Regions from separate parts of the Thermosediminibacter oceani DSM 16646 genome, predicted to be linked through region 1. Evidence: riboswitches for the same ligand, from Rfam matches in the RefSeq annotation. Region 1 holds a riboswitch; each other region holds the start of a gene.
The links. A riboswitch is a leader RNA that binds a small molecule or an ion and turns the genes downstream of it on or off. The one in region 1 is predicted to bind cyclic di-GMP.
Positions count from the first base shown of each region.

Region 2: another riboswitch for cyclic di-GMP. It lies ahead of istA (IS21 family transposase); the one in region 1 lies ahead of TOCE_RS02380 (chemotaxis protein CheW).
Region 3: another riboswitch for cyclic di-GMP. It lies ahead of TOCE_RS09700 (type II secretion system F family protein); the one in region 1 lies ahead of TOCE_RS02380 (chemotaxis protein CheW).

Region 1 covers NC_014377.1:469,819-473,962, forward strand. Annotated here, with positions in the region: gene TOCE_RS02375 (methyl-accepting chemotaxis protein) at 1-1,755, opposite strand, end outside; gene TOCE_RS02380 (chemotaxis protein CheW) at 1,733-2,209, opposite strand; cyclic di-GMP riboswitch class I at 2,313-2,406, opposite strand; gene TOCE_RS02390 (bacteriohemerythrin) at 2,682-3,086, shown strand; gene TOCE_RS02395 (protein-glutamate methylesterase/protein-glutamine glutaminase) at 3,287-4,144, shown strand, end outside.
Region 2 covers NC_014377.1:1,603,996-1,608,139, forward strand. Annotated here, with positions in the region: gene istB (IS21-like element helper ATPase IstB) at 207-938, opposite strand; gene istA (IS21 family transposase) at 932-2,446, opposite strand; cyclic di-GMP riboswitch class I at 2,670-2,758, opposite strand; gene istA (IS21 family transposase) at 3,102-4,144, shown strand, end outside.
Region 3 covers NC_014377.1:1,933,421-1,937,564, reverse strand. Annotated here, with positions in the region: gene TOCE_RS09710 (GspE/PulE family protein) at 1-562, shown strand, start outside; gene TOCE_RS09705 (type IV pilus twitching motility protein PilT) at 587-1,615, shown strand; cyclic di-GMP riboswitch class I at 1,642-1,729, shown strand; gene TOCE_RS09700 (type II secretion system F family protein) at 1,795-3,009, shown strand; gene TOCE_RS09695 (type II secretion system protein GspG) at 3,105-3,620, shown strand; gene TOCE_RS09690 (prepilin peptidase) at 3,807-4,144, shown strand, end outside.

The DNA of each region.
Region 1 (4,144 bases):
TGCCGATATTTCCGCGAAATGATTCATGGTTTCGCCGCCTATGATCGCCTGCTCTTCAATGAGAACCACCGCTTCTTCGGTAGCCGTATTCGAAAGGTTAATATTCTCCGTGACCTGTTTAACTATTTTTGTTATCTGGCTCGCCTGCTGGCTGGACTGTTCGGCCAGCTTCCTGATCTCCTCGGCCACCACCGCGAATCCCCTGCCGGCCTCACCGGCCCTGGCTGCCTCGATGGCGGCGTTGAGAGCCAGGAGGTTGGTCTGCTCGGCTATGCCCGTTATTACGTCGGTAATGCCCGCTATCTCTTTCGCCTGTTCTATGAGGCTGGTCATGGCGGACTTAATATTTTCTGCCTTGGTGGTGGTGAGCTCTAATTTTTGGGAGAGCTCTTTCATGATCTTTTCGCCCTGCTCGGTTCTCTTCACCGTATCCATAGTGTTCTGTGTAATGGACTCCAGGTTTTCCACTAAAGCCTGCATCATTGTGGTGGTATCCTCGACTGCCGCAGATATATTCCCTGTATTCTGGGCCATATCCTGGGCTCCGGCCGAAATCTGGCTAACGGTCTCGGCTACCTGTTCGGCAGCCTGGGCGGTATCCTGAGCTCCCTGCGATATCTCCCTTATAGCCTTTTCCAGGTTGGCAATGGCGGTGCCCATGAAGCCGAGAACTGTTTTAGTATTTTCGAGCATTTTCTTGAGAGAGCTGCCGAGGGTTCCGAGTTCGCCGAAAAATCCCTCGGGTACTTCTACCCGGAGGTCCCCCGTTGCCAGGGTATCGGCCACCGCCGTGAGCTTAAGTATGGGCGAAGATAACTGCCGGCTGAAAACGACGGCTGCAGCGATGACGATAACCGTCACGACCAGGATCAGGGTGATGGTGGACCAGAAAAAGCTTTTCAGTCCCGCGTATACTTCGTCCGACGAGGCGGTGACGCATAAGGACCATCCGGTGTTCTTAACCGGGGAGAAGGCGGCAAGTTTGTATTCTCCGCTGTATTCATACCTTACGGTGGCTTCTTCGCCCTTTATCATGCGTTCCCCGACCCTGTTCAACGACTCGGACTCGGTCTTTGTTATGTTCATGTTCATAACCATCTTTTCGTCCGGATGGGCTATGGTGGTGCCCATTTTGTCCACCAGGAAGGCATACCCTGTGGTACCGTATTTTACCGAGTTTATGATGTTGATAAGGGCGTTCGCGTTTACATCGGCACCTACTATGCCGGTTATACCGCCCTGACCTTTCACGGGGGCCACTATGACCAGAATTTTGTCACCGGTTACCTTATCGATGACGAGTTCCGATACGGTGGTTTTGCCCGTAGACATTATTTCCTTGAAATACTGCCGGTCGTTGATATCGGTGATTGGCTTGGTGATGTCGTCGTTCAGGTACGAGTAAACTTTGCCGTCAGGCGTGGCGTACCAGAGGAGCTGGACGTCCGGTGCTGCAGGCTGTACCGTTTTTAATATGGGGATTAAACTTTCTAAGTTACCGCTCTTAATTACGGGATTTTCCGCGAGGGTTTCCAATATCTCCATTCTTTCGCTGACCCAGAGGTCGATAACGCTGGCCGCGGATACGGCCTTTCCGAGTAGTTCCCGGTCGGCTGCATGGGTCAAGTTGTTTTTTGAGGTGCTGTAGTTGAAGAAGCTCAAGACTATAAGGGGTACGAGGGATATAAGAAGGAACAGAACGGTCAACCTTGTCCTTATTCCACCACTTATTTTAATTCCCTTCAGCTTTTTCATATGTATCCTCCTTCGAGAAATTTTTTAGCTGGTCTTTTTCTGCCACATTGAGTATTTCACTCGTTTTAATAAGTATTACTATATTATCTCCCATCTTTGCCAGCCCATGGATGAAGCGGGCATCGATGGTCAAGGCCTCTGGAGGTTTTTCCAGGTCTTCCTCTTCCAGTGCCGCTACTTCGGTGACATAATCCACTATGAGCCCCGCCGTGGTTTCATCGATATTTACCACAATGATCCTGGAGTCTCTTGTTATTTCACCGTCGGCAAGGCCGAACCTCTTTTTGAGGTCTATCACGGGAATGATTCTCCCCCTTAAGTTTATTACCCCTTCGATAAAATGAGGGGCTCTGGGGATATGCGTTATTTCCATCATTCTGATGATTTCCTGCAGATCGAAAATGTCTATGCCGTAAAGTTCCTTTCCGAGGCCGAAAACTACTACTTGTCTCAAGCTCTCCCTCCTTTCCTGTAATAAAAAAAGCAGCCTTCAAAATGTAATCAAAGATTTGGCTGCCCTGGTTGGAACCTTTCCTTGGCCGATGGCCTTTCAATGAGCCGGCAACCTGGCAGCCGTAGCTCCATCATCAATGGAGCCGTAGGCCCATGGCTTTGCGCCCCTGCCTTTCGACAGGTTTGCCTTTTATCGGCGGTATATGTCGAATTACGCAAAAAATAACTACTAATATTTTACATTTTTTACTTTTACATAGTCAAGCTATATTTTTCCATATCAGAAAAATCGTATTTACAATACAACTTATAGCGGCAAAGGTTGCGGCTTGCGCCGGAAATCTTTTTCACCAAAACGGGAATTCCTCTTCGAATTGGGAGAACCGCTGGAAAGTTGAAAAAGGTCCCGCCGGAGCAGGATTAAGGATTTATTTGGAGAATATATATCGTGACAAAGATGGGAGGGATATTTTATGGCGGTAATGTGGACGGAGGACCTTTCCACAGGAGTAAGTCTGATCGACGAACAACACAAGGAGCTTTTCAAAAGGGTGAACGACCTGCTTTTGGCCTGCTCGAAAGGGAAAGGTAGGGAAGAGGCCGTAAAGGCCATTGATTTTCTAGGTGAATACATCGTCATGCACTTCGGCGCCGAAGAAAAATACATGCGGGAAAACGATTTTCCCGGCTACCAGGCACATAAAAAGCAGCATGACGGCTTTGTAGCGGAATTCAAAGAAATAAAGCAAAGAATGGAGCAGAACGGCCCTACGGTGGACCTGGTGGTAAAAATAAACCATTTCCTCATCGATTGGCTTATAAATCACATCAAAAAGACGGATAAAGCGCTGGGAGCGTTTTTGAAGAATAAGATTTGAAGTAAGATAGCTAGCTGAGCCAATTTGGGGCTGGTAACCCCCAACTTAAAATTTTTTAATAATAAAAAATCAATGAGGTAATTGGAAAACATTGCATTAAATGGTATTATTATATTATCGAGTAGTATATTATACAGTATAGTGAGGCATTAAAGGGACTACCGACTATGGGACGGGGTGAAATCCATGAGGTGTTCGTCGTGATAAGGGTTTTGGTAGCGGATGATTCTGCGCTGATGAGGCTCATTATAAAGGACCTGCTGGAAAAGGACCCCGAAATAAAGGTAGTGGATACCGCCGGAAACGGCAGGGAAGCCGTCGAGAAAGCCGAAAGGCTAAAACCCGACGTCATTACGCTGGACGTTAATATGCCGGAGATGGACGGGCTTTCTGCTTTAAAAAAGATCCGTGAAAAAAAACTGGGCAATGTTTTGATGCTTTCGTCCCTGACCCGGGAAGGCGCCAGCGTGACCATCAAGGCTCTGGAGCTCGGCGCCTTTGACTTCGTGGCAAAGCCCGGAGGGAGCATATCGCCCGACATAAAGGAATTCGCGGATGAAATAATAGCCAAAGTGAAGGCCGGCTATAACGCCCGGGATATCCGGGAAAGACCGGTAAATCCGCCGGCGCCCGGCATACATTTCACTTCAGAAATGAAAGCCGTGGTCATCGGGATTTCCACCGGGGGCCCCAGGAACATAATGCACGTTCTCCCTTTCATTCCCCCCGATATAAATGCAGCCATCTTCCTGGTGCAGCACATGCCTCCGGGGTTCACAGGCCCTTTAGCGAGGAGGCTTGATGAGCGTTGTGCTTTGAAGGTGGTGGAAGCCGAGGACGGCATGGAAGTAAAACCCGGCACCTGCTATGTGGGCAAGGGGGGCTACAATATGCTTCTTTCAAGCGAAAGAAATGGCTTCCGGCTGGTGGTGACCGATACCCCGAAATACAGATTCATGCCTTCGGCGGATGTCACGATGGATTCGGTCCTCACCATTTTCCGGGAAAATACCATAGGGGTTCTGATGACAGGCATGGGCGATGACGGAGCCGGGGCG
Region 2 (4,144 bases), 1.1 Mb from region 1:
AAAAAATTCTGGGCTTTACCCTTTCACTGTAATTATTTAGCCCAGATTTATATACTTTTATCTCCTTTTCCTTTTGTCTTTATCTGCTGCAGTTTATTAAAAAGTTCATTTGCTTCCTTCAAATTTACATTGAAATGTTTTTTGCAAGAGGAAATTCCCCATTTTTGCAAAGGTTTTTCCCCAGGCACCGGTGGGGAATTTTTATGTTAACTTAATTGCCTCATGAGTGATTGCCTCATCCGGTAGCTTTGACCATCAAAGATCAATAGGTAACTGTGGTGTATTAGCCGGTCAATCATTGCTGCTGTCATCTGCTCATCGTAGAAAATGCTCGCCCAGCGGCTGAATTCCAGGTTAGTGGTAATTACTACACTGCGACGTTCATAGCAGTCCGAAATCACCTGAAAAAGTAGCTGCGCTCCTTCGCGGTCCAAAGGAACATAGCCCCATTCGTCGCAGATCAGAAGATCTGGTTTGGAAAGCTGTTTCAGTAACCCGGAAAGTTCACCTCCCTTCCGGGCTTCCACCAGCCGGTTTACCAGCGCTGCAGTGCGGAAAAACTTTACGTTGTAGCCTTTTTTACAGGCCTCCACACCGATGGCGGTGGCAAGATGGGTTTTGCCGGTTCCCACGTTGCCGTAAAGGATCAGGTTTTTCTTTTCTTCGAGAAATTTGCAATCTTTTAGGTCCTGCGGTGTAAGCCCCTGCGGGAGTTTGATTTCATCGAATATGTAGCCGGCAAAGGTCTTTATCGTGTAAAAGCCCGCATTTTTCAAAAGCCTGTCCTTTCGGCTTGCGTCTCTGTGCTCCAGTTCTAATCTTAGCAGCTTCAGCAGGTATTCTTCATGGCTTTGAGCCTCGATCTTGTCGCAGTTTTCCACTAGATTGCGGCTGAGTTTTAATGCTTTACAGCAGGCGGCGATTTCGTCCTTCAGCATAAATTGGCACCGCCTTTCAGAAAGGCTTTGTCATAGTCTTCTGCATTGAAGCGGAATGCAGTGAGTTCAGGAACCCCTTCCGGAATCTTTACCGGCTCCAACTGCGGGGTTATACCCGTTATCCTGTTATGGATGGCTACGAGGCTGTCTAAATCCTGCACTCCGTAAAGGAGAGCCTCGGCTACAGCGTTCACAGCCTGTTCAAAACTGCTTTTGGTACAAAGCACAGCCAAAGCCTTGAGCGCTTTGCCGCGCTCACTTTTGCTTAAGCCGTCGAGGTATTCCCGGAGTGGGTCCGGCAGCATGCTGTATATTCCCGAATACTTAAGGGCTCCCGGACAGCGGGAAAGCTGGGTAAGATATGGCAGCCAGTCCATGCTTTCTTGCTTGTTGTCCCCGTAAAGCCGCCGGTGGCGCACGATTTCCCGGTGGCTCTCATCCAGCGGTATGACCTCATGGGCTGTTATCTTTACAAGCACCCGGCTGTTGGCGTATTTGGGGGCGGTAGAGTATAGGTGCTTTCCACCGTTCAAGCTGAATTTGGCGTAGGCGTTGGTTTTGACTGTTATGTAACCGGCTACCTCGTAAGGAACGGTAGGCAGCTCAAGCAGAGCCTTACGGTCTTCATTAAAAAGTTCGGCTATGGATGCCTCCTTCCGGTAGTGTTCGCGGTGCATGTCCCGGTCGCACAATCGTAAAAGTTCGCGGTTAAAATCCTCCAGCTTTTCAAACCTGGGGACCGGGACAAGGAAGTTGCGCCGGTGGTATCCCACCTTGTTTTCCACATTACCCTTTTCATGGCCGGAAGCAGGGTTACAGAATACCGCTTCAAAACCATAGTGCTGCTTGAACCTCAGGAAGGCGTCGGTTAGTTTGCGCTCTCCATTTTTCGAGAGTTTCACGATAGTGCTGGCGTTATCAAACCATAGCTTACGGGGTACTCCCCCCAAGTGTTCAAATATGTCCTTAAGTCCCTGAAACAGGCATTCCTGGTTTTCTCCCTTGAAAAGCTGGGTATATCCTACGTTACTGTAGGGAAACGACAGGTTCAGATAAAATCCGTGATGCAGCGTCCCGTTTTCGTAAAAGTCTGCCTCACCGAAATCCACCTGCGCTTCACCCGGGATATGTTCCAGCGGCAGACGACATGAGTTGTCCTGGTACAATTCTTTTTTTCTCATGGCTACGTAGCCTGCTACGGTGCGGTAAGAACAGTTAAACTTATCTTGGTATTTTTCACAGAGCCTGTCATAAATCCTTTTGGCGGTATGCCTCTGCTTTTTGCGAGCTTTTTTATCTTCTTCAAGCCACTGATCTATATCCGCCTTGAAAGGGTCGAGTTTTGGGAAGGTATGTTTAACTTCTTCAACTTTAACCCTGGTGTTCCAGTCTTCTTGATAAATATACTTGCGTATAGTTTTTCGGTCTTTTTGGAATTCCCGGGCTATCTCGCTGATATTTTGCCCTTTCATAAAGAACGCTTTTCTGATATTATCAATATGGGTCATTGTGAGCATCCTCCAATCCTCCCTTGCAGTTAAGATTTCCCTAACTACAAGGGTAAAGGTTTTTAGGGGTGCCTGCAATGACCTTTGCAAATTTGGGGATTTTTGAGTTGCAAAAGTGGGGATTTTATTTTGCAACTCTGTCCATTTTAATTATGCAATAAACAACATTGAAACCAAAAAAGAATCGCCGCCGAAAAAGAAAGCTAGCCAGATCTTTTTATTCAGCGGCAGCCATGCTGTTATAATGTAAATGCACCTTAGACCCTATGGCTTTTGCACCCCTACCTTTCATTGAGTTTACCCTTTTCTCTGTGTATTATTTCTCTTTAATTGATAATTTTAAAATTTATATTTCCATATTCCTTAATTTTCCTGCCGATATAGCCGAATACGTAAATATTTAATCCCAAATTATTCCCGAAAAAGGACATAAAAAAGAAATTAATCGTATCCCGAATGGGAAGGATTAAAAATTTTTTAATAGGGGGGTATTAAAATACCCTCTTATTTACTCTTTAAATAACAAGGGACAAACATAAGGAGGTGGTTGATGTCACCGCCGGTGTATAATTGACCCAGGAGCAACGAAAAGGAATTGACCCACCCCCTGGCGAAATATCCCTCTGATACCAGCCAAAAGATCGGAGGGAAATAAGTGCTAGGGAGTGGATCTATTATCATGTTACACGAATTAAGAGCAATGGGCAAGAGCATCCGTGCAATTGCACGAGAAACAGGCCGTTCAAGGAATACGGTAAGAAAATACTTAAGGGCAGAGGGCATTCCCGAAAGGAAGCCGCATCCCAAAAGAGGATCAAAGCTCGATCCATACAAAGATACCATTCAAGAGCTCATAAATCTTGGTATATTCAATTGCGAAGTTATCTACGAAAGAATCAAAGAAGAAGGCTATACCGGCGGCCGCACTATCTTAAGGGACTATGTAAGACAATTTAGACCCCCAAAACAGGTTCCTGCCGTATGCCGCTACGAAACCAAGCCCGGCCAGCAGGCCCAGGTCGACTGGGGCGAATACACCTACATTGACGAGGAAACCGGCGAAATACGTAAGCTTTACGTCTTCGTCATGGTACTGGGTTACTCCAGAGCCATATACGTAGAATTCACAAACCGCTGCGACATACATACCTTCATCCGCTGCCTGATCCGCGGGTTTGAATACTTCGGCGGAGTGACCGACATAGTCCTTACCGACAGAATGAAGACCGTAATACTTGGCACCGGAGAAAACAGAAAGCCCATATGGAACTCCATCTTTGAAGACCTGGCTGTAACCCTTGGATTTACCCCTAAAGTGTGCAGAGCACGACGTCCACAGACCAAAGGCAAAGTAGAAAGCGGAATAGACTTTGTCAAAAGCAACTTCCTGCCGGGTAGGAAGTTCATAAACTACGGTGACTTAAACCACCAGGCAATAGTGTGGTGCGAAAAGAAAAACAGGAGGATTCACGGCACCACCGGGGAAAAGCCTATTGACCGCCTGAAGGAAGAAAACCTCAAACCACTCCCTGCCTCTGACAGATACCAAAAATTCCTTGAAGAAGTAAGGAAAGTCCACAAAGACGGCCTCTTGAGCTTTAACGGCGTAAGATACGGCGTTCCCTGGCAATATAGCGGAAAAGAGGTGGTTGTAAGGGACAAAAACGGCAAAATCGAAATCCTCTATGATGGGAAGGT
Region 3 (4,144 bases), 820 kb from region 1:
GAGGGCTATTTTGCGCCAGGACCCGGATATTATAATGGTAGGGGAGATTCGCGACAGGGAGACGGCTGATATAGCCGTCCGGGCGGCTACAACGGGCCACCTCGTTTTCAGCACGCTGCACACCAACGACGCGGCCGGGGCGGTGACAAGGCTGCTGGACATGGGTGTGGAGCCGTTTCTCGTAAATTCTTCCCTGATCGGTGTGGTGGCCCAGCGTCTTGTCCGCCTCATCTGCCCGCAGTGCCGCGAGCCCTACGAACCGGCGCCCGGCGATGCGGCCTACGCCTTCCTCGGGGAAAACATAGACAAAAAGTTTTACCGGGGCCGCGGCTGCCGGCAGTGCAATTACACAGGATACCAGGGCAGGACTGCTATCCAGGAAATCCTGGTGATGACCGATGAAATTCGCTCTCTCGTGGCTGCCAAAGCACCCGTTACGGAAATAAAAAAGGCTGCCGTCGCCGGCGGAATGGTTACCTTGCGGGAAGACGGACTTTTAAAGGCCGGCCAGGGATTAACCACAGTGGAAGAAGTGATTCGCGTGTCCATGGGCGAATTTTAGCGCAGAGGTCAGGTGATAGTTTTGATGCATTTGCGGGAAATACTGGGAGAAGCCATAAAAAAAGGGGCATCGGATATACATCTGACGGTGGGTTTACCGCCGGTCTTCCGGCATCACGGACGGCTCGAACCTCAGGGGCAGTGGCCTCCTTTGACTGCTTCTGATACTGAAGCACTGGCAAGGGAGATTTTGGGTGAACGGTGGGAAGAATTTATTGAGCGAAAGGAACTGGACCTGGCCTACTCGGCAGCGGGATTGGGGCGTTTTCGGGTAAATATTTTTCACCAGCGCGGAAGTATAGGGGCTGCCTTACGCCTGGTTGGCGATGTTATTCACAGCCTTGACGAGTTGGGGCTACCCCCGGTGGTAGGCGAGCTGGCCGATCAGCCCCACGGCCTGGTCCTGGTTACCGGGCCTACCGGCAGCGGTAAGACCACGACTCTGGCGGCCATGATCGACCGGATTAACGAGCGGCGCAGCTGTCACATAATTACGCTGGAGGACCCCATAGAGTACCTGCATACGCATAAAAGGAGTATCGTGAACCAGCGGGAAATCGGAAGTGACTCTCCTTCCTTTGCGAGCGCTTTAAGGGCTGCCCTGCGCCAGGACCCCGACGTTATTCTGGTGGGCGAGATGCGGGACCTGGAGACGGTAGCCACGGCAATTACTGCGGCGGAAACCGGGCACCTGGTGCTGGCTACCCTTCATACCGGCAGTGCTGTCCAGAGCATTGACCGGATTATAGACGTTTTTCCTCCGCACCAGCAGAACCAGATCAGAATCCAGCTTTCGGATACTCTGGCCGGAGTCATTACCCAGCAACTGCTGCCCCGGGCTGACGGCAAAGGACGGGTGGTGGCTGTGGAAGTTTTGATTGCTACCCCTGCTGTGCGCAATCTTATAAGGGAAGGGAAAACCCACCAGATCGTTTCTTTGATGCAGACGGGCGGCCGATTCGGAATGCAGACCATGGAAATGTCGCTCAGGCAATTGCGTGAAAAGGGATTAATTCACCCGGATTTATATCAATTGAAGAAGGATTTTGGATAATTTTGCCGAATTAAATTTATAAAAATCCCTGTAAAGGGCAAACCCGGTGAAAGCCGGGGGCGCAAAGCTACGGGCCTAAGGGTAATAAAGCCTATCGGCCGCCGGGCTGCCGGGGGACGGTATGAATCGTTCTTCCAAAGCAGCCCGGTGCGTCTTTTTGGGACAGTGTAGGTGGAGATATGGCGATTTACAGTTATCGTGCGCGCGACGCTTTTGGTCAACCGGTGGTCGGTACTGTAGAAGCGGAAAATGAGGCGGCTGTCGTCCGGCTTTTAAGGGATAAGGGTTTATTTATCGTGGAAGTTCGCCCCGGGCGGGAACGGTTTGCGATAAATTCAGGACGACTTTTACGCCGCGTTGGAAAACAGGATCTTGCGGTTTTCTGCCGGCAACTGGCCACCATGCTCGGAGCGGGACTTCCGATCGTCCCGGCTCTCCAAATCCTGGCCATGCAGGCTGAAAATAAAATATTGCGCAGGAACATTGAAGAGATTGTGAGAAGCCTTGAAGGAGGTGAGACTTTTCACGAAGCGCTGGCCCGGTTGCAGGTTTTTCCTCCGATAATGGTGCATGCAATAGAGGCGGCTGAGCTGGGAGGGTCCCTCGATGAGGCCCTCGAGGAGTTGGCTGCCCACCTGGAACGGGAGCATGAGCTTCAGGAGAAGGTCAAGTCCGCCCTTACGTATCCGGCTTTAGTCGTATCGGTGGCTTTGGCGGTTTTGATCGTTTTGCTGGTCTTCGTTCTCCCGGCTTTTCAAAACATGCTGAACGCCTTGGGGGTGCCATTGCCCCTCCCGACCCGGATTGTGATGGGCGTAAGCAGAGCTCTCCGGCGGGGATGGCCTATCCTGATCTTTGCGGCAGGTATTCTGGCTTATGTGGCTTACGGGGTCCTCAAAACAGATAACGCCAGATACCGCCTGGACGGTATTTTGCTGAAACTGCCGGTATTTGGCCCGCTCCACAAGAAGGCGGTCCTTTCCCGCTTCAGCCGTAGCCTGGGCACGCTCCTTAGAAGCGGGGTTCCGATTCTCCAGGCTATGGATGTAGTACGGCGAACGGTGGGAAACCGGGTAGTAGCTGAAGCCATAGCTAGGGCACAGGAAAGTGTCAGGGATGGTAAGGGCATTGCGGACCCGCTGAAGGAGAGCGGTATTTTCCCTCCGATGATCATCGGAATGATCGCCGTAGGCGAAGAAACCGGTGCCCTTGATTTCCTTCTGGCGAAAATCAGCGAATTGTGCGACCGTGAAGTGAAAGAAGCCGTCAGCCGCCTGTCTGCTCTGATAGAGCCTTTATTGATCGCCATGCTGGGCGGTGCGGTGGGATTTATTGTGATTTCCATATTGCTGCCCTACTTCCAGATACTTGGGAATATAGGAAATATAGGATAATATATAATTTTGCAAGGGGGGTTGAAATCGGCGGAAAACCGGTAAAGTAATCTGAACCATTTTATAAAACAAATTGATGGGGGGCGTTGTTTCTTATGATGAAATGCTTTCGGAAAAAAGTAAAAGACCAGCGGGGCTTTACCCTGGTAGAGCTATTGGTAGTCATAGCCATCATTGCTATCCTGGCTGCCGTAGTTCTTCCAAATGCCTTCAATGCTATCGAGAGGAGCAAAGTTGTAGCGGCTGAGGCAGATTATAAGTCGATTAAAACGGCAGTGTTGAATTTTTATGCGGATACTGGAAAATGGCCGCAAAGTGATGATTACTCTTACCTTGTTGATAAGCCTGATGATAATAGTTATCCTGGATGGAACGGGCCATACCTGGATCGCTGGCCAAACAAGAACCCGTGGGGCGGGACGTATACTTACAAAAATGATAGCGCGGTAAACTGGGATGGCCAGGGAAGTGGAGATTCTGCTAGGTATCTAGAAGTTGATTATGTTCCGGACAATCTTTACGACAGATTAAGGGCTGACCTGGGCGGAAATATGGTTATGAAAGACAGCCAAACCAGCAATGTAGTATATATTTTAATTTCCAAAGATTAACTTCGCAGTCAATTATATTTTAATCTCAAATTAAGTTATGCTGGCATTGATGGTGCCCACCAAGCAGCAACTGCCGGAACTTGCTGTATATCATGTTTCAGCAAACAAGAGGTAATCGATTGGACCTACATAGCACCCTGTAATATTACTAAGTAAATAGAAAGAAAGTCTATAAAGGTGAAAATTATGTTTTTCATGGTAGGGTTTTTCTTCTTACTCGGCCTTTTCACCGGCAGTTTCCTCAATGTCGTCATCTACCGCCTGCCGCGGGGAGAGACGGTGGTTTGGGGGCGATCCCGTTGTCCGGCCTGCGAGCACGTGCTGGCCTGGTGCGATCTCGTGCCGGTGGCAAGTTACCTCGCCCTGCGGGGGAGGTGCCGCTACTGCGGGGCGCGAATTTCCCCGCGGTATCCTGTAGTGGAATTGTTGACAGGCGCGGTGTTTGCCGCGCTGTTTTATCGTTATGGACCGGTGCCGGCCCTGGTCAAGTATCTTTTTCTCGGCGCCGTCTTAATAGCGGCTGC